3 regions of the Arthrobacter sp. TJ-266 genome follow, and region 1 is predicted to be linked to each of the others. Evidence: riboswitches for the same ligand, from Rfam matches in the RefSeq annotation. Region 1 holds a riboswitch; each other region holds the start of a gene.
The links. Region 1 has a riboswitch for cyclic di-GMP ahead of AC4D12_RS01565 (response regulator transcription factor). Riboswitches for the same ligand answer to the same signal wherever they lie in the genome.

Region 1 (7,298 bases):
ACGAACGACACCGCGCTCGCGGACCTCGTGAAGATCATTCCGATCGTGCTGCTCGTGATCCTGCTGGTCCTGATCGTGCTGCTGCGTTCCGTCCTCGCCCCGGTGCTGCTCGTGGCGAGCGTCGCGCTGTCCAATGCGACGGCGCTCGGCGTCTCGGCGCTGGTGTTCAACGGCATCTTCGGCTTCGAGGGCGCCGACGCCTCGGTCCCGCTGTTCGCGTTCGTCTTCCTCGTGGCGCTCGGCGTGGACTACAACATCTTCCTCATGACCCGCGTCCGCGAGGAGTCGCTGCGCATCGGCACCCGGCCGGGGGTCCTGCGTGGGCTCGGCGTGACAGGAGGTGTCATCACGTCGGCGGGCGTCGTCCTCGCCGCCACCTTCGCTGCCCTCGGGGTCATCCCCATCCTGTTCCTCGCGCAGATCGCCTTCGTGGTCGCGTTCGGCGTGCTGCTGGACACGGTGCTGGTGCGTTCCCTGCTCATCCCGGCCCTCGCCTACGACCTCGGTCCGACGATCTGGTGGCCGTCGGCGCTCGGACGGGTACCGTCACCACGGTGACATCGGCCTTCCCTCCGGTGTCCTTGCCCGGAGGTGGACATGGGCACCTCTCTCCACGGACACCACCCGGCGCCCGCCATAGCCTGTGGTGAGATCCTCGCCGGTGTCGAGGGCAGGGCAATGAGCCAGGCCACGAGCAGAGGAGTGGGGGACGCATGACCGCCAGAGGCATGATCGGCGCGAATCTGGAGCAGCTGGAGCAGCTCGCGGTCCTCATGGGCACCTCCGGCTCGGGCACGGGGGATGTCGTCACGTGGGGGATGACCCTGGTGGGGGAGCCGAGCATTGCCGGTGCCACGAGCTACCCCGAGGTCTATCCGCTGAGCGGCTCCGAGGAGACACCGGGACCCGAGACGGTCTTCGGCCGGGACAACCCACTGCAGGGCAGCGTGGACTGGACCACAGGACTTCCCGACGGGAACATCGCCAACCAGGAAGACAGGTGGAAGTTGATCGTGGAGGACACGTTGCCGGGCTACCAGGAGCTGCTGCAGAACGACCCGGAGGAGGCGCGGCGCATCATCGCTTCCGACTTCGGCGACCGGCTCGAGGCCAACCGGCCCTCCAACACCATCCCCGACCTCACGCAGAGGATCATCGATGGCTTCGGTGTGGAGGTGAACCAGTGACGCGTGCGACCCTCCGGCGGACCGTCGCTGGCATCGTGATGTGCGCGGCGCTTGCGCTCACCGCGTGTTCGTCATCAGGCAGCAACGAAGGAGCACAGGCCATGGAACTGACAAAGGCGGGATCCTCGCGATTCGACGAGGGAGGTGTCGAGGCGATCAAGGATGCGCGGTCCGCCACGTTGAACCTCACATCGGGCGCCCTGACGAAGTCCGACATCGGTCTCGCCGATGACGCCTTCATTCCCATGGTGACGGTGGACGAAACCACTCCGCTCGAGGTCACGGTGAGGATGCCGGAGGGCGAGGTGGTGCTCGAGACGCCCATGCTGAAGCTCTTCGACGCCTCGGGTGGTGCGGCCGTGGACACCATCACCCTGTTCCGGGTCTTCGATGAGCCCGACGAGCTGGTCGCCGAGGTGGTGGCCTCCGTGGACACCTACGGGGTGCAGGCGGAGGCGGTGGACCAGTGGGTGTCCGACGACGAATCCGGCCTGTACGCCTCGCACGACAAGGCTTTGCCGGTCGGGACGAAGCTCGGTTCCGGCGTCCAGATCAGCGTCAACTGGCAGGACGGGGATCCCCGTCAGGTCCTCGAATACACGATCACTCCCGGGGAGTGAGAGCTGGACCTCTTCCGATCCGCAGGAGATGGGGGAGGCGCGGTGAGGTCGAGGGCATCATCCTCAGGCTTTGCGCAAGAACCTGTGGATACCGGTACTGGGCACTCAGCCGTGGCTACCCTGAGGGGGTGTCCACGCATCCCACTCCGCAGCCTCGCGGCTTCCAGCAGGACGACGGCGCGGCCTCCCCCGACGACGCCGTTCCAGGAGCGGACGCGCCCTCGATGGTCCTGGATCCGCGGGTACTGCGGGAGATGCGGCAGGACTTCTCGGACACAGCTGTGGTATCCCGCTTCGCGAGGGATTTCTCCACGAGCCTCGGCGACAAGCTCGACCGCCTGGACCTGCGACTGCGCGATGGTGACACGACCGGCGCGAGGGACGCCGTCATCAGTCTCAGCATCTCGGCCGACATGATCGGGGCGGGCCGGCTGGGTGATGCCGCACGGGCCGCGCGCACCACCCTCGCCGCGGACGCGTCTGCCGGCTCCGACGTGATGGAGGTGCTCCGCGCCTGCGCCGCGGACACCCTGCGGCAGCTCGAGCTGACCTATCCCGGATCGGTCTGACGGTTCCGGCTCAGGGCGAGCGACTCGGCATGATCCTGAAGCCGACGCCGCGGACCGTGGTGATCAGGTCCGGGTCACCCTCGCTGCGCGAGAGCTTCTGGCGGAGGTTCGCGATGTGCACCTCGATGGCTCGCTCGTCCGTCCGGCTCACGAAGTTGTAGCCGCGGTACTCCTTGCCGCGAGACACCCGGACCAGATCCTCCTTGGTCCGCACGGCGCCCTTGCTGTTCAGCAGCTCGTGCAGCAGGTTGAACTCGGTCTTCGTGAGGGGCAGTTCCTTGCCTGCGCACTCCACCGTGCGGGTACCGCCGTCCACCACCAGGTTCCCATGGCGCAGGACGTCCGCGGGTGGGCCGCCGCCGGTTCCGGACGGCGGGATGACGACGGCGTCGGGTGAGGGCGGCTCGAGGCGCAGTGCCACGTCGCTGACACGAGGCCGGCGCAGCAGGGCGTCGATCCGCGCCCGCAATTCGCGGGGTCGGAAGGGCTTGAGTACGTAGTCGTCAGCCCCGGCCTGCAGGGCAGTGAGGATGTCCGTCTCCTCGTCGCGCGCCGTCAGCACCACCACGTAGCAGTCGGTCGTGGCGCGGATGCGGCGCAGCACCTCGTAGCCGTCGATGTCCGGGAGGCCTATGTCCAGCGTCACGACCGTGGGTTGTTCGGCGCGGACGGCGTCCACGCCCTCACGCCCGGTGGTGGCCCCGGACACCTGGAAGCCGCCCTGCTCGAGGATGGCGCACACAAGATTGCGGATATCGAGATCGTCCTCGATCACCACGGCCGCGCGGCGGTCGCTGACCGGGGCGCTATTCATACTGGGCCGATGTTCGTGGAGTGCGCGGTGAGGCCTTCGCGGTCACCACGTGTGCCGGGCAACGGCCGAGGCCATCGGCTACCGGTCGGGATGCATCGGAATGTCGTCTCCGGAACATGCTTCGTGACCCTGTTCTCTTCGGCGGCCCGGCTGACCCCGAGGGTCCCGTGGCTTTGCGTCCCTGCCTCGCACCAGGTTTGCCTTTGTCGACGGGCGTGCGCCCGCTCGACCATGGTAGCAACGCCGACCGACACTTCCGAGAGGTCGCCCGGGTCCGGGGCGAGGTCATGACGGGGTCTCCTGCCGTCGAAGAACACCCGCAGCCCGGCGCACCGCGTCGCTGACCGCGCCGAGCGCCCGGGATCCACGCCTCCACTGCTGCCAGTGGAGCAGGACGTCCACGTGAGCGCCGGGGTCGAAGGTGACGAGACCGGCCGCACCCTCCCTCAGTTCCAGTTCCGCCATGAGCCCCCAGCCCATGCCGAGCCTGATCGCCTCCGCGAACTCCTGGGCGGCCGGCACGTAGTGACGCGGTGGCGCCAGGACGCCGGGGGAGCGGCTGCGGAGGTAGCGGTCCTGGAGGTCGTCCTTGCGGTCGAACACGATCACCGGCGCGGCGGCGAGCTCGTCCGGCGTGGCGCCGGCGCTGAACCAGGTCCGCCGGAACTCGCGCGTGCACACCGGTACGTACCTCATGACGCCCAGCGGTTGTGCGCTGCACCCCTGGACCGCAGTGGCCACCGAGGTGATCGCGGCCGATGCCGCGCCGCTGCGCAGGAGCTCGAGGGAGTACTCCTGGTCCTCGCGCAGCACCTCGATCTGCAGGTTCCCCGCCACGGGGGCGAGGGCGGGCAGCACCCAGGTGTGGAGGGAGTCGCCGTTCACCACGATGGTGATGTGCTGCCGCTCCTGCTCGCCGGTCGCCGCGAGCTCCAGGGCGAGATCGGCCGCGAGAAGATCCAGCTGGCGGGCGAAGCGCACGACGGCGAGCCCGGCCTCCGTGGGCCGGAGAGGTCGTGTGCGCGATACGACCGGGCGCCCGACGGACAGCTCGAGAGCCCGGATGCGCTGGCTCACGGCCGACGGCGTGATGGCGAGCGCCTCGGCCGCGGCCTCGAAGCTGCCGCCGGTCACGATGGCAGCGAGAGCACGCGCCTGAGCGGCGTCGACGTCCTTCATGAGCACTTCTTACCATGCTGTAGAAGGATTAGCTGGTCTACACCGGGCGTCACGCCCTACGTTCGAGGCATGATCACCACCGTCGCCACCGGGCTCGCCGCCGGCCTCACCCTCATCATCGCGATCGGCTCGCAGAATGCCTTCGTGCTGAGGCAGGGCCTACGGCGCTCGCACGTGGCCCTCGTCGTCACCGTCTGCGCCGTCTCGGACCTGCTGCTGATCGGCCTCGGCGTCGGCGGACTCGGGGTGATCATCGAGCGCGCGCCGGTGCTGATCGACGTCGTGCGGTGGACCGGGGCCCTCTTCCTCACGGGGTACGCGGTCCTCGCGGCACGGCGCGCGGTGCAGGGGGAGGCGCTCGACGCCGAGGGCGGCACGCGGGCCACGTCGTGGCAGGCCGCACTCGGGACGTCCCTGGCCCTGACCTGGCTCAATCCGCACGTGTACCTCGACACCGTGCTGCTGCTCGGCTCCCTCGCGAGCACGCACGGCACCGACGGCAGGTGGTGGTTCGCCGCCGGCGCCGGGCTGGGCTCCGTGCTGTGGTTCACCGGTCTCGGGGTGGGCGCCCGCTACCTCGCCCCGCTCTTCCGGCGACCGTCGGCGTGGCGCGTGCTCGACGCCCTGATCGCCGTCGTCATGCTGGCGCTCGCCGTGATGCTCGTCCTCGGGTGACCGCTCCCTCCCCGTTCACCGCTCGAGGTTGGCGCGTTCCTCGATCCAGTCCGTGGCGGCGTCGGACAGGTGGACGCCGTCCGGTCCACGCTCGCCCATCCACCAGGTCTCGGAGGCGATCAGGCCGCCCGCCCGGCTGATGTCGGCCACCACCTCTGGCGAGAGCGGCTCGCCGTTGTGCGCGATCAGCCAGTCACGCGTCTGCGGCATCACGAGCATCCACCACTGGTCCAGGTCCATCCGGGAAGTATCGCATCACCGCCGCCGGCCGCACAGGTTGCGCGCGTACCGTGGGCGCATGGACGCCAGCACCGTACGTCAGCAGCTCATCGTCAGCACGCTCGTCGAGGCCCACCAGGACCTGATGGTGGCGGATCCACTCGCCTTCCGCGCCCGGTTCCGCAAGATGGCCGCTGATCCGTACGCGTTCTACCGCGGCAGCGCCGCCCTCTTCTACACGGACATGGCGGAGCTCGACGACGCCTGGGCGGACGAGCGGACCGCCCGGGTCTGGATCCACGGCGATCTGCACGCGGAGAACTTCGGCACCTACATGAGCAACGAGGGTCGGCTCATCTTCGACGTGAACGATTTCGACGAGGCCTACGTGGGCCACTTCTCCTGGGACCTCCGCCGCCTCGTCGCATCCCTGACGCTGCTGTGCTGGCAGAAGGCGCTGCCGTCGCAGTCCGTCCGTGCACTCGCACGCACCTACCTCGAGGCCTACCTCGGCCGCGTGGCGGACTACGTCGAGGACGAGCAATCGGCCTTCGCCTTCGGGCTCGAGAACACCGAGGGCACCATCCACCGGGTCCTGCAGCAGGCCCGCTCGGCGCGGCGGACACGCCTGCTCGACGCACTCACGGTGATCGTGGACGACGAGCGGCAGTTCCGTGACGACGGCTCCATCCGGATGCTGGACGACGCCGAGTACGCGGAGGTGGCGGAGGCCTTCGCGCGCTACCTGGAGACGATCCCGGACGGTGACAGGTCCCGACGGCGCGTGTACTACCGCGTCAAGGGCATCGTGGGGAAGAAGGGGTTCGGCATCGGCAGCGCCGGGCTGCCCGCCTACAACGTCCTGATCGAGGGCTTCGACGAGGCACAGGAGAACGACATCATCCTGACCCTCAAGCAGTCGGCCATCGCGGCGCCCAGCCGGATCGTCGACGACGAGCGCGTCCGGGGTTTCTTCGAGGACGACGGGCACCGGGCCGTGATCAGTCAGCGATCACTGCAGCCGCACACCGATCCCTTCCTCGGCCACACCACCCTTCGCGGGGTCTCCTTCGTGGTGTCCGAACTCTCGCCCTACAAGCGCGACCTCTCCTGGGACGACCTCACCGAACCGGACCAGATGGCCCCGGTGCTCGAGGCGCTGGGGCAGGCGACGGCGAAGATCCACTGCTCCACCGACGAGGACAGCGACCACGACCTCGTGCCCTTCCGGACCGAGACGGCCATCCTCGCCGTCGTCGGCTCGGCGACCGAGGCGTTCATCGAGGACATCGTCACCTTCGGTGAGTCCTACGCGGAGCGGGTGCGGGAGGATCACGCCCTCTTCGTCGACGCCTTCCGGGAAGGGCTGATCACCGCCGTGCCTGCTGCCTGAGCTGTCAACCTGAGTCGGGTCGACTCAACTCGGTTTGGTCCTACCGACCCGCGGGACTACAGTTGAGTGCAGAACGCTCAATCCACGCGCCCGGCGGATGAGCGCCTCGCAAATCCCGGGCAGTCGAAAGGAACTTGCATGTCACGTGCAGTAGGTATTGACCTCGGAACCACCAACTCGGTCGTCTCGGTCCTCGAAGGTGGCGAGCCCACCGTCATCGCGAACGCCGAGGGCGCCCGCACCACGCCGTCGATCGTCGCCTTCTCCAAGTCCGGCGAGGTCCTGGTCGGCGAGATCGCCAAGCGCCAGGCCGTCAACAACATCGACCGCACCATCGCCTCCGTCAAGCGCCACATGGGCACCGACTGGAACGTCGACGTCGACGGGAAGAAGTACACCGCGCAGGAGATCTCCGCGCGGACGCTCCAGAAGCTGAAGACCGACGCGGAGAGCTACCTCGGCGAGAAGGTCACCGACGCCGTCATCACCGTTCCGGCGTACTTCAACGACGCCGAGCGCCAGGCCACCAAGGAGGCCGGTGAGATCGCGGGCCTCAAGGTGCTGCGCATCGTCAACGAGCCCACCGCGGCCGCCCTCGCCTACGGCCTCGACAAGGGCAAGGAGGACGAGCTGATCCTCGTG
Region 2 (7,298 bases), 160 kb from region 1:
TACTCGGGCGACGACGTCACACTCGACGAGGTGTACACGAGCGCCGGCGTCAACGCCATCGCCCACTCCGCCGAGAACAAGGCAGGGGGAAGCTACGGACTCTCCTACAGCTACGACTTCGCGTCGCAGAACTACACGGGGATCGGCCGCACGGTCGATCAGGACTGGTCCGGCTTCACCTCGCTGAACGCCTGGATGCTGCCCGACGACTCGGGCACCGGCGCCACGCTGCAGGTCGTGGCCGACGGCGTCTACTTCGAGTACAACGTACCGCTCTCGGGTACCGCACCGCTGCAGGTCTCGGCGCCGTTCTCCGAGTTCAAGCCGGCCTCGTGGGACACCGCGAACGCGGGCGCCGTGCTCGACGCCGGGAAGCTGGCGAACGTCACCCAGTTCAGCCTCTACCTCGGACAGGGCCAGAACGGCGTCCAGCAGGGCACCATCTACGTGGATGACATCATCGCCAGGTAGAGCACGCAGCACACGAGGGACCGGCGACGGCGGCCATCGACCGTCATCGCCGGTCCCTCCTCTGTGCTGCCGGTGTGGCTTGTCGGTGCTGTCCCGGCGCCCTACATTGAGCCCATGAGCCACACCGACGCCTCTCGCCCCGGCCCCGCGCAGCCCCCCGCAGCCGGCGCGTCGGTCTCGTCGCCGACCTCGCAGCCGGCGTCTTCGCCGGTGTCTTCGCCGGTGTCTTCGCCGGTGTCTTCGCCGGGCTCGGCGGCGGGCTCGGCGGCGGGCTTGGACGCGGGCTCGGCGGCGGCGGAGGACGCGGCGGCACGGGGCCTCGCCGTCGAGCTCGTGAGCCGCGACGGCGAAACCGATTTCGGCGACCTCGCGGCGGCGCAGGGGCTCTCGGAGGACGACGGCGTGAAGACCCTCGTCGTCAAGATCAGCGGTGGCACCCCGGTCTTCGTCCTGATCCCCGGCACGAGACGCCTGGACTGGGCGAAGCTGCGCGCCCTCCTCGCCGTGAACAAGGCCTCCCTCGTGACACCCGAGGCCGCGCTCGAACTGACCGGGTACCAGCCCGGCACCATCACGCCTCTCGGCAGCCGCACGGCGCTGCCCGTCTACGCCGATGAGCGGATCACTGGCCGGGTGGGTATGGGATCGGGTGCGCTCGACACGCTGCTCTTCACGGACGCCGAGGCCCTCCTCGCCTCCCTCGGCGCGGTCGTCGGGGACGTCACCTCCGCCGTGACGCGGTGAACCGGATCCTCAGTCCAGAACCCGGGCGTAGCAGACGGAGTGGTCCTCGCCCGCGTACAGGCCGAAGTTATCGATCCGCCGGTACCCCTCACGCTCGTAGAAGCGCATGGCATCGGGCTGCTCCGTCCCGGTCTCGAGCAGCAGCTCCCGGCAGCCCCGGGCGCGCGCCTCGTCCTCCAGATCACGCAGCACCGCCGTGGCGACGCCCTGGCCGCGCAGCTCCGGCCGCACGTACATCCGCTTGATCTCGAACCCGCCCTCACCGAGCGGACGCAGACCGCCACAGCCCACGGCCTCGCCGTCGGCCGTGCGTGCGACCACGAAGTAGGGCACGTTGTCCGCGGTGGGCGGCTCGCCCGGTTCGTGGTCCTCGCTCCCGTAGCGCACGTGCAGCTCCGCCTGCTGAGCGGTCCGGAGGAGCACGGCGTCGGGGGCGTCGTACGTGGTGCGATCGATCGTGAGGTGCACGGGTCTCCGTTCGGCGGCGGGTGTCAGCTCCATCCTTCAGGATCCGGACCCCCGCCTGCATCACCCGTCCGGCTCGGCCTGCAGGTGGACCAGCACCGCCTGCTCGGGACTGAGCACGCCACCGGCCTCGACGACGTCCGCAGGCTGTCGCTTTGGTGAGGCACGGGACGGTCAGGGTGTGCCTCGGGCCACGGGACCAAGCCCTTCAATGCGTGCACACCGGGGCGGGCGCCGCATGGTGATCGAGGTCCGCCTATCGCTGAAGGCCCATTGGTACTAAGTTCATCTACTGAAGATAGTGACCGATCAGAGGACATACCGTGCTGCAGGGAACCATCGTCTTCGCCGGTGACAGCGTGACGGATTGCGGCCGCCGCGAGGATCCCGAAGGGCTGGGTCACGGCTACGTGCGTCTCCTCGCCGGCAACGAGACGCTGGTCGGCGCCCGGGTCCGCAACGCGGGCGTCGGCGGGGATCGCCTGGCCGATCTCGGCGAGCGCTGGCACCAGGATGTCGTCGCCCTCGAGCCGGACCTGGTCACCGTGCTCATCGGCATCAATGACACCTGGCGCCTGTTCGACAGCGGACAGCACTCCGACCCGTCGGCGTTCGAGGATCGCTACCGCGGCCTGCTCGGCGCGTTGGGACCCGCCACGCGCATCGTCCTGATGGAGCCCTTCGTGCTGCCGATCGACTCAGGGCAGGAGGCCTGGCGCCCCGACGTGCAGACCCGGATCGACGCCGTCCACCGCCTCGCGGTCGAGTTCGGAGCAACGGTGGTGCCGACGGATCGCACACTCCGCGAGAGGGCCGCGACCCTCGGGGCAGAGGCACTCGCCGCCGACGGCGTGCACCCCACACCCCTGGGCCACCAGGAGATCGCCGACGCCTGGATCAGGGCCGTGGAGCGGTGACCGCGGCCGACGAGCGGAGGTCGACGGCCCAAAAGGTTAAGCCTTCAACTTCCCGAGGCCCTGAGCTACCATGGACCGTGATCGAAAAGACCCGCCGCCGCGAGTCTTCCCGAGGTAGAATCATCGACCTCATCCGCTCCTGGGGGCCGATCAGCCGGGTGGAGTTGGCCGAGAAGACCGGGCTCACCCAGGCCACCATCTCCACGCTCGTGAGAACCCTCCTGTCCGAGAACATCGTGGTGGAATCCGGCCGTGGTGAATCGACCGGCGGAAAACCCCGGATGTTCCTCGAACTGAACCCTGCATCGCGCCTCGGCCTCGGCGTGCACATCGGGCAGGACTACATCACGTACATCGTGGCCGACCTCCGCGGGCACGTGATGGCGCGGCGACGCGTCGAGGGCCCGGGAGACACCAGCCCCCTGACCGTGGTGAGCCGTATGACGCGTGACATCGACGCGCTCATCCTCGAGTCGGGCGTGGCACGGTCGAGCATCGTCGGGCTCGGCATCGCGGCGCCGGGTCCGCTCGACCGCGTGGCCGGCACCGTACGGTACGCGCCGTCCCTGGAGATCTGGAGCGACTTCCCCATCAGGCGGGCGCTCTCCTCCACCACCGGCTTCCACTGCGAGTTCGACAACGACGCGACCGCCGCGGCGATCGGCGAGTACTGGCTCGGCGCCACGGAGGGGTACTCCACCTATGCGTCGGTGTACATGGGCTCCGGCATCGGCTCCGGGATCGTCATGGACGGCACCATCTACCAGGGCGTCAGCTCGAACGTCGGGGAGATCGGTCATGTGAGCGTGGACGCCAGGGGGTTGCCCTGCCCGTGCGGGAACATCGGCTGCCTCGAGCTGTACGCGAGCCCGAAAGTGGTGGTGGCGCAGGCAGCCGCTGCCGTCGTAGCCGGGACGCTCGACCTCCCGCTCACAGGGGTGATCTCGGAGGACTTCGCGGCCATCGGTTCGGCAGCGACCGACGGCGACGAGACGGCGCTCCGCCTCATGCGGGAGTCTGCCGAGTACGTGGCCAGCGCGGTGATCTCCATGGTGAACCTCCTCGATCTCCAACTCATCGTCCTCGCCGGAAGCGCCTTCTCCACGGCCGGGAGCTTTTATGTGGACATCATCTCCAGTGCCCTGGCGGAGCGCGCACTGGCCCGCGCCATCCATCCGGTCGAGGTCCGGCTCTCGGTCAACGGGAACGACGCCGCGGCGCTCGGCGCCGCGACCCTGGTGCTGCAGGACAGGCTGTCCCCGCGCAGCCTCAGATCGGTCTCCTTCGCCTGAGGGACCTGATACGCCCGATGCGCGGCCGGCGACTCCGGAGCGGGTCAGAGCGCTATGAGGGCATCCACGATGTCGCACGTCTCGGTCCGCGTGGTGTAGTCCGCACGCACGTCCATGAGCCGGATGGTGCCGGTGGCGTCGCTGACGAGCACCGTGGGGAACGGGATGGTCGTGGTGCGGTCCATCGCAGCACCCACCACGTCCATCCCGAGCGCAGCCCGTGCGCTCATCGCCTCCTCGCTCGGAGTCATGACGATCCCCAGGCTGCGGGCGAGTGCGTTTCCCTCGTCGCAGTACAGGTCGAGCGTCACTCCCTCCGCCCGGGCGGAAGCGGCCGCCCTGTGCGGATCCTGCGGGCTGACCGCGAGGAGCCTCGTCCCGAGGGCGTCCACGACCGGTCGCAGCTCCCGCTGGTAGGTCCTCAGCGCGATGGTGCAGAACGGGCACCACGAGCCGCGGTAGAAGACGATCACGGCGGCGGCACCGACGAGCAGCGTGCTCAATCGCTCGGACGAGCCGTCCACGCCGCACAGCACGGCGTCCGGCAGTTTGTCACCGACCACCGCCGTGTCCCTCGGCACACCGGCACGCCGGAGGTCCTGCTGCTCGCGCTCGAACACCCTCGCGAGCTCGGGGCCGATGCGCGCGTTGAAGGTGGGTAGGAAGTTCTCGACCTGCGACGCGATCGTTGCCGTGAAGTCCGTCCTTCGCTTCATTCGCTCTCCTTAGGGCAGGCATCGACATGCCCGCACCCACACCCATTGTGGCGGAGGTCACCAACGATTCCCAGTAACGGCTCGCACGCGCCCGGTGTGGGATGCGCGAACAAAGGACCGCTTCACCCGCGCCACGGCACGTGTTCGGAAACCGACGGCTCAGCAGGAGCCCTCTGCGCTTAACCTGCGCGGATCCTTTGGCACACTTCAGCGGAAGTCCGCCCTACTGTGCTTCGTCCGGCGGCAGAATAGAACCAGACCGCTGACACCCCGGCAGATCCTTCAGCCCGGAGCAGGCGCTCGACGACAACGGCAAACCCGGCGTGAGCCGGGGACGCAAAGCCACGGGACCCACGCGGTCAGCCGGGCCACCGAAACCAGTGAGGTCACATGTCTCCCGCCCTTCGCTCCCCGTTCCCGGCATCACTTCCGAGCCCAGCTGTCCTCCGCCTCGTGATCATCGCGGTGACGAGCGTGCTCCTTCTCGTCGGTCTGACGCCGTCGTCCGCCGGTGCGGCCGCGACGATCAGCCTCAGCAGCGCGACGGGCGCGCCCGGAGCCGCCGTGACCGTGACGGGCGCGGGCTTCCCGAAGCGCGCGACGACGACCCTCACCGCGGGTTCAGCGACGGTCACCGTCACGACGACGTCCACCGGCGCCTTCCGCACCTCGATGGTCCCGGCGGGTTCCGGCGCCATCACGGTGACGGCGACCGCCGGCACGGTAGCGGCTCGCGCCACCTACACCGTCACGCCGGCGCCTACACCGGCCCCATCGCCCGTCGACCCGGCCGTGAACCCTACGAAGGGCATCCGGTTCGGCGTCGGCACCAACGGCGGCCCTGCGGCCGCAGCCGAACTCGACGAGGTGGCGCGCCTGGCCGGCGAGGCGCCCTCGATCGTGCTCTCCTACAAGGACTTCCGGCAGCCGGCCCCCATCGCGGAACTCGACGCCGTCCGCGCGCGTGGCGCGGAGACCCTCCTGACGTGGGAGCCCTGGGCCTGGGGTGGCGGCGTCGACCAGCCCGCCTACTCGCTCGACCGCATCACGGCGGGCGACTACGACGCCCACATCCGCGAGTGGGGCCTGGCACTCGGCGCCTGGGGCCAGCCCGTGTACCTGCGCTTCGCGCACGAGATGAACGGCGACTGGTACCCGTGGGCCGAGGGTGTCAACGGGAACGGCGCGGGCGACTACGTCGCGGCCTACCGCCACGTCCATGAGGTCATGGCCTCCACGGGTGCCTCGAACGTGCGCTGGGTCTGGAATCCGAACGTGCCCTACTGGGGTTCGACCCCCCTCGGCGGCCTCTACCCGGGCGCCGGGTACGTCGACGTCGTGGCCCTCGACGGCTACAACTGGGGGACCTCGCAGTCCTGGAGCGCATGGCAGGAGCCGGAGGCACTCTTCGGCGAGGGCATCGCGCAGCTGCGACAGCTGGCTCCCGGTAAGCCGATCGTCATCGCGGAGACCTCCGCGTCCGAGCTCGGCGGCTCGAAGGCAGGGTGGATCAGCAGCCTCTTCGGCTACCTGTCCGCCCAGCCGGACGTCGCCGCCCTCGTCTGGTTCCACATCGACAAGGAAGCGGACTGGCGCATCAACAGCTCCACGACGGCGTCCGATGCCTTCAGAGCGGGGCTCGCCGCACGTCGGTGACTCCGGTGCAGGTCGCTCCTGTAGGTGGCGCGTTCCGCAGGCGCGTCAAACTCACGAGGTGTCGTTTCTGCCGCATCAGGTCGAGACAGTAGTTAGCGTGCTTGAGGGTGTCCCGTTTAGGGCGCCATCACCGGGCTTTTTCTCGGGCGGGGCATATGGGAATCGCTCTGATCAGGCGTGAGTAAGTCAAGCTGTCAGTTCGCACGGTCGCCTGCACAGATGCTCAAGGTCGTCTGCACGGCCGCAGACCGACCGGCTTACGGGCGCCTCGGAATCCGGATCTAAGACTCGTTTACAACCGAGGCAATTTCGTCCGCGATTTCGGCGATCGTGTCCGTGGCTGTGTTTCGAGCGATCTTGTCCACAAGAGAAGGGGACTGCCTTGCGATCTCGTCTCGAGATACTTCGTGCCAAATCGGAAGCATGCGTTGATCGCCGTTGACGCTGAGCCCGATGATTCCATCGAGTTCGTACTGAGGCCAGCCCTTCGCGAAAAACGAACTCGACAGGATGACGATGCCGAAGGCGCTGTGGGCTAGTCCGTAGTCGATCTTTCTGCGTAGGCTGTCACCGATCCGCAACTCGGTCTTGTCGAGCCACACCTTAAGCCCACGTTCTCGCAACGCAATTGCAAGAGGTTCAGCAACGGAAGACTTGTCTTCACTCGCGTGGGAAATGAACACGTCCCACGTCTCACCGTCTTCGTTCGGAACAACGGGCGGACGTTCGTGTCGGATCCCTTGCAAGGACTGTTGCGACGCCGACTTCGCGACAGGTAACGCCGGGGGTTCAACGGCAACCGTTGAGCGCACACTCCCCGCTTTCAAACCCATCAGGTCAACGGTCAAGTACCAGCTTCCTGTGCGCGGGACCGTAATCCGGAAGGGAGAGGTCTTGACCAAGCCTCCAAAGAACTTGTGCGCTCTGCCGTTCTTGTATGAATTGAAGTTCGAGCTGTCCATCAGGCGCACATTGGCGGCTTTGGTCAGTGTCACGACCACGGTCGCCCCCTTGTCGAGGCGGTTCCAGTGATACTT
Region 3 (7,298 bases), on a different contig from region 1:
GCCGTCGATCAGGCCGTTCCCGTTGCTGTCGAGTGCCGGGACGCTGCCCGATTCCAGCCCCTCGACGGCGCCGTAGGCCTCCGTGAACGGGTACCCGGCCGCGTACGACGGCGCCCACACCATCGCCGCGGACGGCACCTCGGCGTGCACGACGTCCGCGACGGTGCGGAAGGCGGCCACGTACGCGTCCGGCTGCTGGCCCCAGCCGAACCAGGTGCCGTTCATCTCGGGTGCGAAGCGGAGGAAGAACGCGGTGCGCACTCCCTCGCTGATCCGCCCCAGGGTCTCCGCCAGGTGGGCGGCGTCCTCTGCCGTGAGCTCCTCGAGCGGAACGGTCGGTTCGAGCGAGACGACGGCCAGCGCGCCGAGCGGTGCGTTCTGCCGAGCGAGGTCCGCGAGGTCGCGTTCGGCATCGGCGTCGAGCGGGTAGGCGACGGGACGGCTGTAGAACGACGGCGTCACGCCGGACCGGTCCGCGTAGGCGCGGGCGCCGGAGGCGGACCAGTCGAGTTCCGGGCCGAAGTAGCGCCCCTCGGTGAGCGACGTCGGGTCCTCGATGGGCTGCTGGTCCTGCGTCGTCATGGTCACCGCTGGGGCGGCGATGGCGCCGGGAACCGCGGTGAGGGCGGGTGTGCCGAGCGCGATGAGCGCTGTCAACCACACTGCCATCAGAATCCGGACGGGTCCCCTCCGGCGATTCCGCCCCCGGGTGAGACCGGTCATTCCCTGGCGTCCTGCCTTTCTTTCGCACGAGCGATGTCCGCCTGATAGTGCTCGTAGCCGCGGTAGCGGACTGCTTCGATGATGACGCTGAAGATCACGAGGTCGAAGATGACCCAGACGATGTTCACGGTGGTGCCGAGGACGTCCGCCTGGCCCACTGCGAGGCGGATGATCCCGATGATCGCGGCCCCCAGCAGCAGGCCCATGGCCCAGAGCTGCGGCTTCACGAGGTCCCAGCGGAGCTGCGCATCCTGCTGCAGTGTCTTCGGGGTGACGGCGAAGTCCAGGCTGCGTCCCAGGTACACGTTGCCGAACGCCGAGGTGACCGAGCGGATCCACACGGGGAACAGGGCCAGCGAGTACTGCTGGCCACGCCAGGTCTTGGTGCCCTTGCCCACGATCGCGAAGAGCAGCTGGTTCACCACGAGGAAGGGGATGAGCCGCGAGAAGAACTCGATGCTGATGGAGTTGACCGGGAGGATGCCGAAGATCAGGTAGATGATGGGCGCCGCGATGTAGATCAGGGCCGTGAAGCCGGAGAAGTAGCTCCACATGGTGGCCCCGTACATCAGCTTCTGGGCGATCGTCAGGCCCTTCTGGGCGAAGGGGTTCTCGCGGAACATGACCTGGATGGTGCCCTGCGCCCACCGGAGCCGCTGCGTCAGCATGGAGTTGAGGTCCTCGGGCGCGAGGCCGTCGGCGAGCTTCTCGTGGTGGTAGGCGGATTCCCACCCGAGCGAGTGGAGCCGCATGCAGGTGGCCATGTCCTCGGTGACGGAGATGGTGGCCATCGGCATCACGGCCTGCGCCTCCCCGCTGCGGTCCGCGTTGACGGAATCGATGAGGACGCGGACGGCGTCGATCGCTGCGAGTGGCGACCAGGCGCGCTGGGCGAGCTGGTCGAGGGCGGCGTCGTCGACCACGGCGAGAGCGGGGGTCGACGCCGAGGCGTCCTGCAGACCGGCGTCGAGCCCGGCGATGTCGAGGTCCTCGAGCGACGCGAGATCCGCGTGGAACGCAGCGATGTCCGCGCTGACGAGCAGGCGCGTGATGGAGACCATCCGCTGCTGGAACTCGTAGGTGACCTCCGAGATGCCGTGCCCCTTCTGCAGGCGGCGGCGCACCCTCCTCAGGTCCTTCGCCACGAGGTCCAGGGCGTCGACCATGCGGTCGTTGCCCGGATCCAGCCCCTTCTTCGCCTTCGCGATGACCTTGTCCGAGGTCTTCAGGGCCTTGTGCAGGGCCAGTTCGATCTCCGTGACGTAGCGCGTGACGCCGAGCTGCATGAGGGCCTCGCGGCGGATGATGGCGTTGGAACCGCAGAAGAAGGCCGCGTTCCAGCCGTCCTTGCCCTGCTGGATGGGACCGTAGAACAGGGGCGCCTGGCTGCCGAGCGGGTCCGAGTCCGGCACGTTCACGAAGACCTGCGGGGTCTGCACGAGGGACATCTTCTCGTTCGTGAAGTACCCGAGCGTCCTGTGCAGGATCTCCGGATCGGGGATCTGGTCGGCATCGAGGATCACGAGGAACTCGCCGTCCGTGGACATCAGGGCATTGTTCAGGTTGCCCGCCTTCGCGTGCCGCGGCATGTCCTTCCAGTCCGCCGAACGCGTGATCCAGCCGATCCCCTCGGCGTCCGCCGCTTCTCGGACCTCCGCCCGGTTGCCGTCGTCGAGGATCCAGGTGCGGTGCGGGTAGCGGATGGCCTTCGCCGCACGCGCCGTGGTCAGGACGAGGTCCAGGGGCTCGTTGTACGTGGTGATGAAAACGTCCACCGTGAGGCCCTCCGGCGCCTCGGGCGGCGTGCGCTTCTTCAGCTTCCAGACCGTGAAGCCGAACAGCAGCGAGTCGATGAGCGAGTAGGTCTCCGCGAGGACCAGGGGTATGGCGATCCACCATGCATCCCAGTTGATCGAGTAGAGCCAGCGCCACACGATGTAGTTCAGCCCGAGGACGGTGGTCACGAGCACCACGGCGCGGATCAGCAGCCTGCGTCCGCCGGAGTCCTCCTGGTGCGGGTTCATCTCTGCGGCCGTGGACCCCGATGATTCGGTACTCATGATGCGGGACTCCCGTTCCTACCTGTGCGCCTGGCACTGCTTCGGTGCCGGCCGGACGCCGGACCGGTAGCGCTGGGCCGCCCATCCGGTGTCAGGGGCCGCGAATACTGGAACAAAGGTACCTGAGTGTCCGGACGGGTCCCATACGGGATAGGCCGGGTTGACCCACTGCGTCAATCCTGAGGCATTGCTGAGCGAATCCGCCGGGTGGGGGCGGCGGATCGGCGGGAGGATGGAAGGGCCGGAGGCCCTGTGGTCGAGGACCGACGGCGGCGCTCGGGCAACCGCTCAGCGAGAAGGGCAAAGCCGGTGCGAACCGGTGACGCAAAGCCACGGAACCCTCGAGGTCCGCCGGGCTACCGAACGAGAAGGTCTCCGCCATGCTTCCTTTTCCCGTACGTCGTCGTGCCCGCCAGGCAGTCACCGTCGAGACCCGCCCACAGCACCGGCGTCGGAACGCGGCGTCCTTCATCGGGGCCGTGACCGCAGCGCTGATGCTGGCGGTCGCCGTCCCGGCACCCGCGACCGCCGCCGACACCACCCCGATGGCGGCCAACCCCGGCCCGGTGGGCGACTTCGCCTGGAAGGGCTTCAACTGGGAGAAGCGGTGGTGGAGTGGCGCACCGAACTACAACAAGCTCTTCGACCCGGCCAACGTCAGCAGCCCCGACGCGAACGGCCATGTGACCATGACCCTCTCCAACCCCACGGGCAAGGCGGCGATCGGGGCGGAGTTCAACACCACGCGGCACGGCTTCGGGTACGGCACCTACAGCACCACCATCGAGAAGGACCTCACCACGCTGCAGAAGGAAGTGGTGTGGGGGTGCCTCTTCACCTACGACCCCGCCGTGGCCCCCGGCTACAACGAGATGGACCTCTGCGAGGCCAGTTCCTGGGGCGGAGGGAGCAACTACAACCAGGTGTGGCCGGTGACGCAGGGCCACGGCTTCTGGTTCGACGCCACCAAGCCCCCCGGAGTGGGCAACAACACCGCAATCTTCGGTGTCACCAACCACCCAATCCTCACCCACCGCCTGGTGTGGGAGCCGAACAAGCTCACCTTCGAGACCTTCGCGGGGGAGGGCTACGCCGGGCCGCTGCTCAAGCGCACGGTGTTGGAGGGCGAGAACGTCCCCGAGCCCGCTCGCGAGACCATCCACTTCAACCTCTGGGTGACCGACGGCGGCGGAGGCACTCCTGCGGCGGTCATGCCGGAGAAGGTGGTGGTGAGGGACTTCTCCTTCGTGCCGGCACCGGCGCCTGCCCCTGCTCCGGTTCCGGCGCCTGCCCCTGCTCCGATTCCGGCACCTGCCCCTGCTCCGGCACCTGCCCCTGCTCCGGTTCCCGCTCCGGTTCCCGCTCCGGTTCCCGCTCCGGTTCCCGCACCCGCTCCCGCTCCCGCACCCGCTCCCGCTCCCGCACCCGCTCCGGCGCCTGCCCCGGTACCCTCCATCAAGCTCGCTGTGGCGAGCGCCAAGGTGCGCGGCGGGATCATCACGGCGCTGGCATGGTCGGGGACGAAGGCGACGACGGTGACCCTCGTGACGAACGGTGTCAGGACCACCATCCCCAATACGGGCCGCTACTCGACGACGACGACGAGGGCGTCCGTCAGCTACCAGATCTGCGAGGGGACACGCTGCTCGCCGATCGTCCTCGGCGGGAAGTAGACCCCGCGGCGGGAGGCCCGTCCGACGGGGGACTCAGCCCGGCGGCTCGGACCGGCTCACCAAGGGTAGGAAGACCGAACCTGTCGACGGACAGCCGGTACCATCACGGCGTCCACGTGGTCAGTACGGCATCTCGTCGAAGATAGAGCGGATGCCCAGGGTGACCGTCCTTCGTTCTCCCCCAGCACTTCAGCGCGATGCCGTGGGACGCGACACGTGCATGGACGACTGTGGCTCGGTCCCGGGCGAAGGTGTCGGCTCCCCATGCTGCGACCATGAAGTCGTCCGCGACCTCGCGCATGCACTGATCGAGGATCTGGTCATTGCGCGGGCCGACGGGGTCTACATGAGTGCGTAAGCCTCGAGGGTCGGTGGAGCGGAGCGCGAAGAGGTTGACCACGCGGAGCCCGTCGAGTCCGAGCGATCGGGCGTAACTGATGCAGCGCCGGATGGTGGGGTCGTCACCGAGCCCGTCAGCGACGGAGGGGTTCAACATGACGAGGTGCAGGATGTTCCGTGATGCCTCGTCGTCGCCCCAGTGACGGTCGAGGGTGTATCGATACTCGCCGTCGATGTGGGCTCCACGTCTCATGGTGCTACCTCGTCTTCTGATCACTGGGCCTCGCCGGCAACGATAGTGCCGTCCGCCGTCCGCCGTCCGCCGAGCGCGGAGAGTGAGCCGCACGGATCCGGCCGATGCACTGGCTGCCTACATGTCCGCGTAGCGGGCAGCCCGCCCGAGCGCCTCGCGCAGGCCGTCGGCGTCGAGCTGCGGCCCGTAGGCGGGGGTGTCGCGCTGGAAGCGCCACCCCTCCGCGAGGGCACCGGCGTCGACGGTGTCGAAGCCGAACTCGTCGAGGAGCTCGGTCACGGCCTGCTTGGCGTCTGAGTCGTCACCGGCGATGGGCAGGGCGCGACGGCCCGGTGTCCCGGTAGGTGTGCCGTCCGTGGTCAGCTGCGCGAAGTGGATGCCGTTGAACACCTTCACCACAAAGGACCCGGGGAGGTGGCGCTGCAGCAGTTCGCTCGTGGTGGTCGTCTCGTCGTCGAGTTCGGCGATGTGCCCGTCGCGCTCCGGGTAGTAGTTGCACGTGTCGATGACGAGCTTGCCCGCCAGCGGCTCGGCGGGGACGGCATCGATGCTCCTGAGCGGGATGGTGACCACGACGACGTCGCCCCCGGTGGCCGCCTCCTCCACCGTGCCGGCGCGTGCACTGTCACCGAGTTCGGCCACGAGCTCCTGCAGCGACTCCGGGCGGCGGGAGTTGCTCATGATCACGCGGTAGCCGCGGGCGACGGCGAGGCGCGCGAGCTGCCCGCCGATGTTGCCCGAGCCGATGAACCCGATGGTGCTGCGGACGCCACGTGGCTGCACGGACGTGTCCGCCGCCGTCCGCGTGTGCCCTGTCGGTGTGGGCGTCGTGTCCGGGGCTGTGTTCGGGGCTGTGTTCTCGGTCATGCAGGGACAACAGCGTGTGCGCGGTGTTATTCCTCAGGAGTCAGGTCTCAGCGGGCGCCCGCGTCCGTCCACACGTAGAACTTCTCCGGCCGCCCCGCGGACCCGTACTGCGGGACGATCCGCGCCTGGCCCCGCGCTACGAGGAACTCCAGGTACCGGCGGGCACTGACGCGCGCCATACCGAGGCGCTCGGCCACCTCGGAGGCGGAGGTCCCGCCGCCGTGCGCACGGACGTCCAGCATCACGGCGTCGAGCGTGGGGGCGGAGAGGCCCTTGGGCGGCAGGAGCGCGGCGGTGCCCGTCGCAGTCCCCGACGCGCTTCCCGGCCCGGCGCCCGGAGTCGCGCCCGTGCGGAGCAGCTGGTCGATCCGCCCCTGGTCGAGGGCGGAGGCTCCGGCGGCCGCGTGGTCGTCGAGATCGCGGCGGTAGGCGACGTAGTGGTCCAGCCGCTCGTTGAGCACGGCCGCGTTGAACGGCTTCACGAGGTAGTGCAGCACGCCGCCGGCCACGGCGGCACGGACGGTGTCGAGTTCGCGGGCGGCCGTGATCGCGATGACGTCGACGGGGTCACCGGGGCGGTTGCGGAGGGCCCGCAGCACGTCGATGCCCGTCATGTCCGGCAGGTGGATGTCCAGCAGCACCAGCCGGGGCCTCAGGGTCTCGGCCAGCTCCAGGGCACGGGCGCCGGTGTGCGCGGCCCCGACGACGTCGAACGCGCCGTGCGCGAGCAGGAAGCCGGTGTGGATCCCCGCCACCTCGTGGTCGTCGTCGACCACGAGCGTGGGGATCAGCGGAACGGTGGCGGGGAGGGTCATGGCACCTGCAGCCCGGCGCGCGCCTCGACGTGGGACGGTGAGAGCCAGACGGTGAACTCGGCCCCGCCGAGGTCGGCGTCGTCCACCACCACGTGCCCCGAGCGGCGCCGGGCGATGCGGTCCACCAGCGCCAGGCCGAAGCCGCGCGTCCCGGTCCGGCCGCCGTCCTTCGTGGAGTACCCGGAGGAGAAGATGCCGTCGAGGTCCGCCGGGGCGACGCCGGGGCCGTTGTCGGCAACGGTGATGCGGACGGAGCCAGGCTCGGTGGCCACGTGCACCGAGACCTGGCCGTCGCCGCGCCCGCTCGCCGTCACGGCTTCCAGCGCGTTGTCGATCAGGATGCCGAGGACGGTCACGACGTCGGTGGTGCCGTCCGGTGCGAGGGTCGAGGAGTCGTCGATGGTGAGGTCGATGCCCTTCTCCGCCGCGATGGTGCTCTTCGTCATGAGGAGACTCGCGGCGTCCGGGTCCTGGATGCCGGGAGCGATGCTCCCGGCGACGAGTGACCCGCCGTGGCCGGAGCGCGAGATGAAGTCGACCGCCTGCCCGGTCCTGCCGAGCTCGAGCA

Region 2: it holds a riboswitch for cyclic di-GMP, as region 1 does, so the genes downstream of both, AC4D12_RS00700 (glycoside hydrolase family 26 protein) here and AC4D12_RS01565 (response regulator transcription factor) in region 1, are expected to answer to the same signal.
Region 3: it holds a riboswitch for cyclic di-GMP, as region 1 does, so the genes downstream of both, AC4D12_RS13150 (LamG domain-containing protein) here and AC4D12_RS01565 (response regulator transcription factor) in region 1, are expected to answer to the same signal.

The regions. Positions count from the first base shown of each region.
Region 1 is NZ_JBZCNC010000001.1:287,915-295,212, forward strand. It holds gene AC4D12_RS01545 (MMPL family transporter) at 1-558, shown strand, start outside; gene AC4D12_RS01550 (hypothetical protein) at 714-1,187, shown strand; gene AC4D12_RS01555 (hypothetical protein) at 1,289-1,807, shown strand; gene AC4D12_RS01560 (hypothetical protein) at 1,936-2,376, shown strand; gene AC4D12_RS01565 (response regulator transcription factor) at 2,387-3,190, opposite strand; cyclic di-GMP riboswitch class I at 3,328-3,402, opposite strand; gene AC4D12_RS01570 (ArgP/LysG family DNA-binding transcriptional regulator) at 3,476-4,369, opposite strand; gene AC4D12_RS01575 (LysE/ArgO family amino acid transporter) at 4,439-5,044, shown strand; gene AC4D12_RS01580 (hypothetical protein) at 5,060-5,284, opposite strand; gene AC4D12_RS01585 (DUF2252 domain-containing protein) at 5,343-6,656, shown strand; gene dnaK (molecular chaperone DnaK) at 6,795-7,298, shown strand, end outside.
Region 2 is NZ_JBZCNC010000001.1:126,231-133,528, reverse strand. It holds gene AC4D12_RS00730 (glycosyl hydrolase) at 1-471, shown strand, start outside; gene AC4D12_RS00725 (aminoacyl-tRNA deacylase) at 706-1,215, shown strand; gene AC4D12_RS00720 (GNAT family N-acetyltransferase) at 1,225-1,683, opposite strand; gene AC4D12_RS00715 (SGNH/GDSL hydrolase family protein) at 2,004-2,597, shown strand; gene AC4D12_RS00710 (ROK family transcriptional regulator) at 2,675-3,889, shown strand; gene AC4D12_RS00705 (peroxiredoxin-like family protein) at 3,934-4,605, opposite strand; cyclic di-GMP riboswitch class I at 4,907-4,981, shown strand; gene AC4D12_RS00700 (glycoside hydrolase family 26 protein) at 4,996-6,261, shown strand; gene AC4D12_RS00695 (DUF1883 domain-containing protein) at 6,543-7,298, opposite strand, start outside.
Region 3 is NZ_JBZCNC010000004.1:310,970-318,267, reverse strand. It holds gene opgC (OpgC domain-containing protein) at 1-669, opposite strand, end outside; gene AC4D12_RS13155 (glycosyltransferase) at 720-2,747, opposite strand; cyclic di-GMP riboswitch class I at 3,073-3,147, shown strand; gene AC4D12_RS13150 (LamG domain-containing protein) at 3,164-4,456, shown strand; gene AC4D12_RS13145 (DUF1643 domain-containing protein) at 4,560-5,048, opposite strand; gene AC4D12_RS13140 (NADPH-dependent F420 reductase) at 5,166-5,915, opposite strand; gene AC4D12_RS13135 (response regulator) at 5,963-6,730, opposite strand; gene AC4D12_RS13130 (ATP-binding protein) at 6,727-7,298, opposite strand, start outside.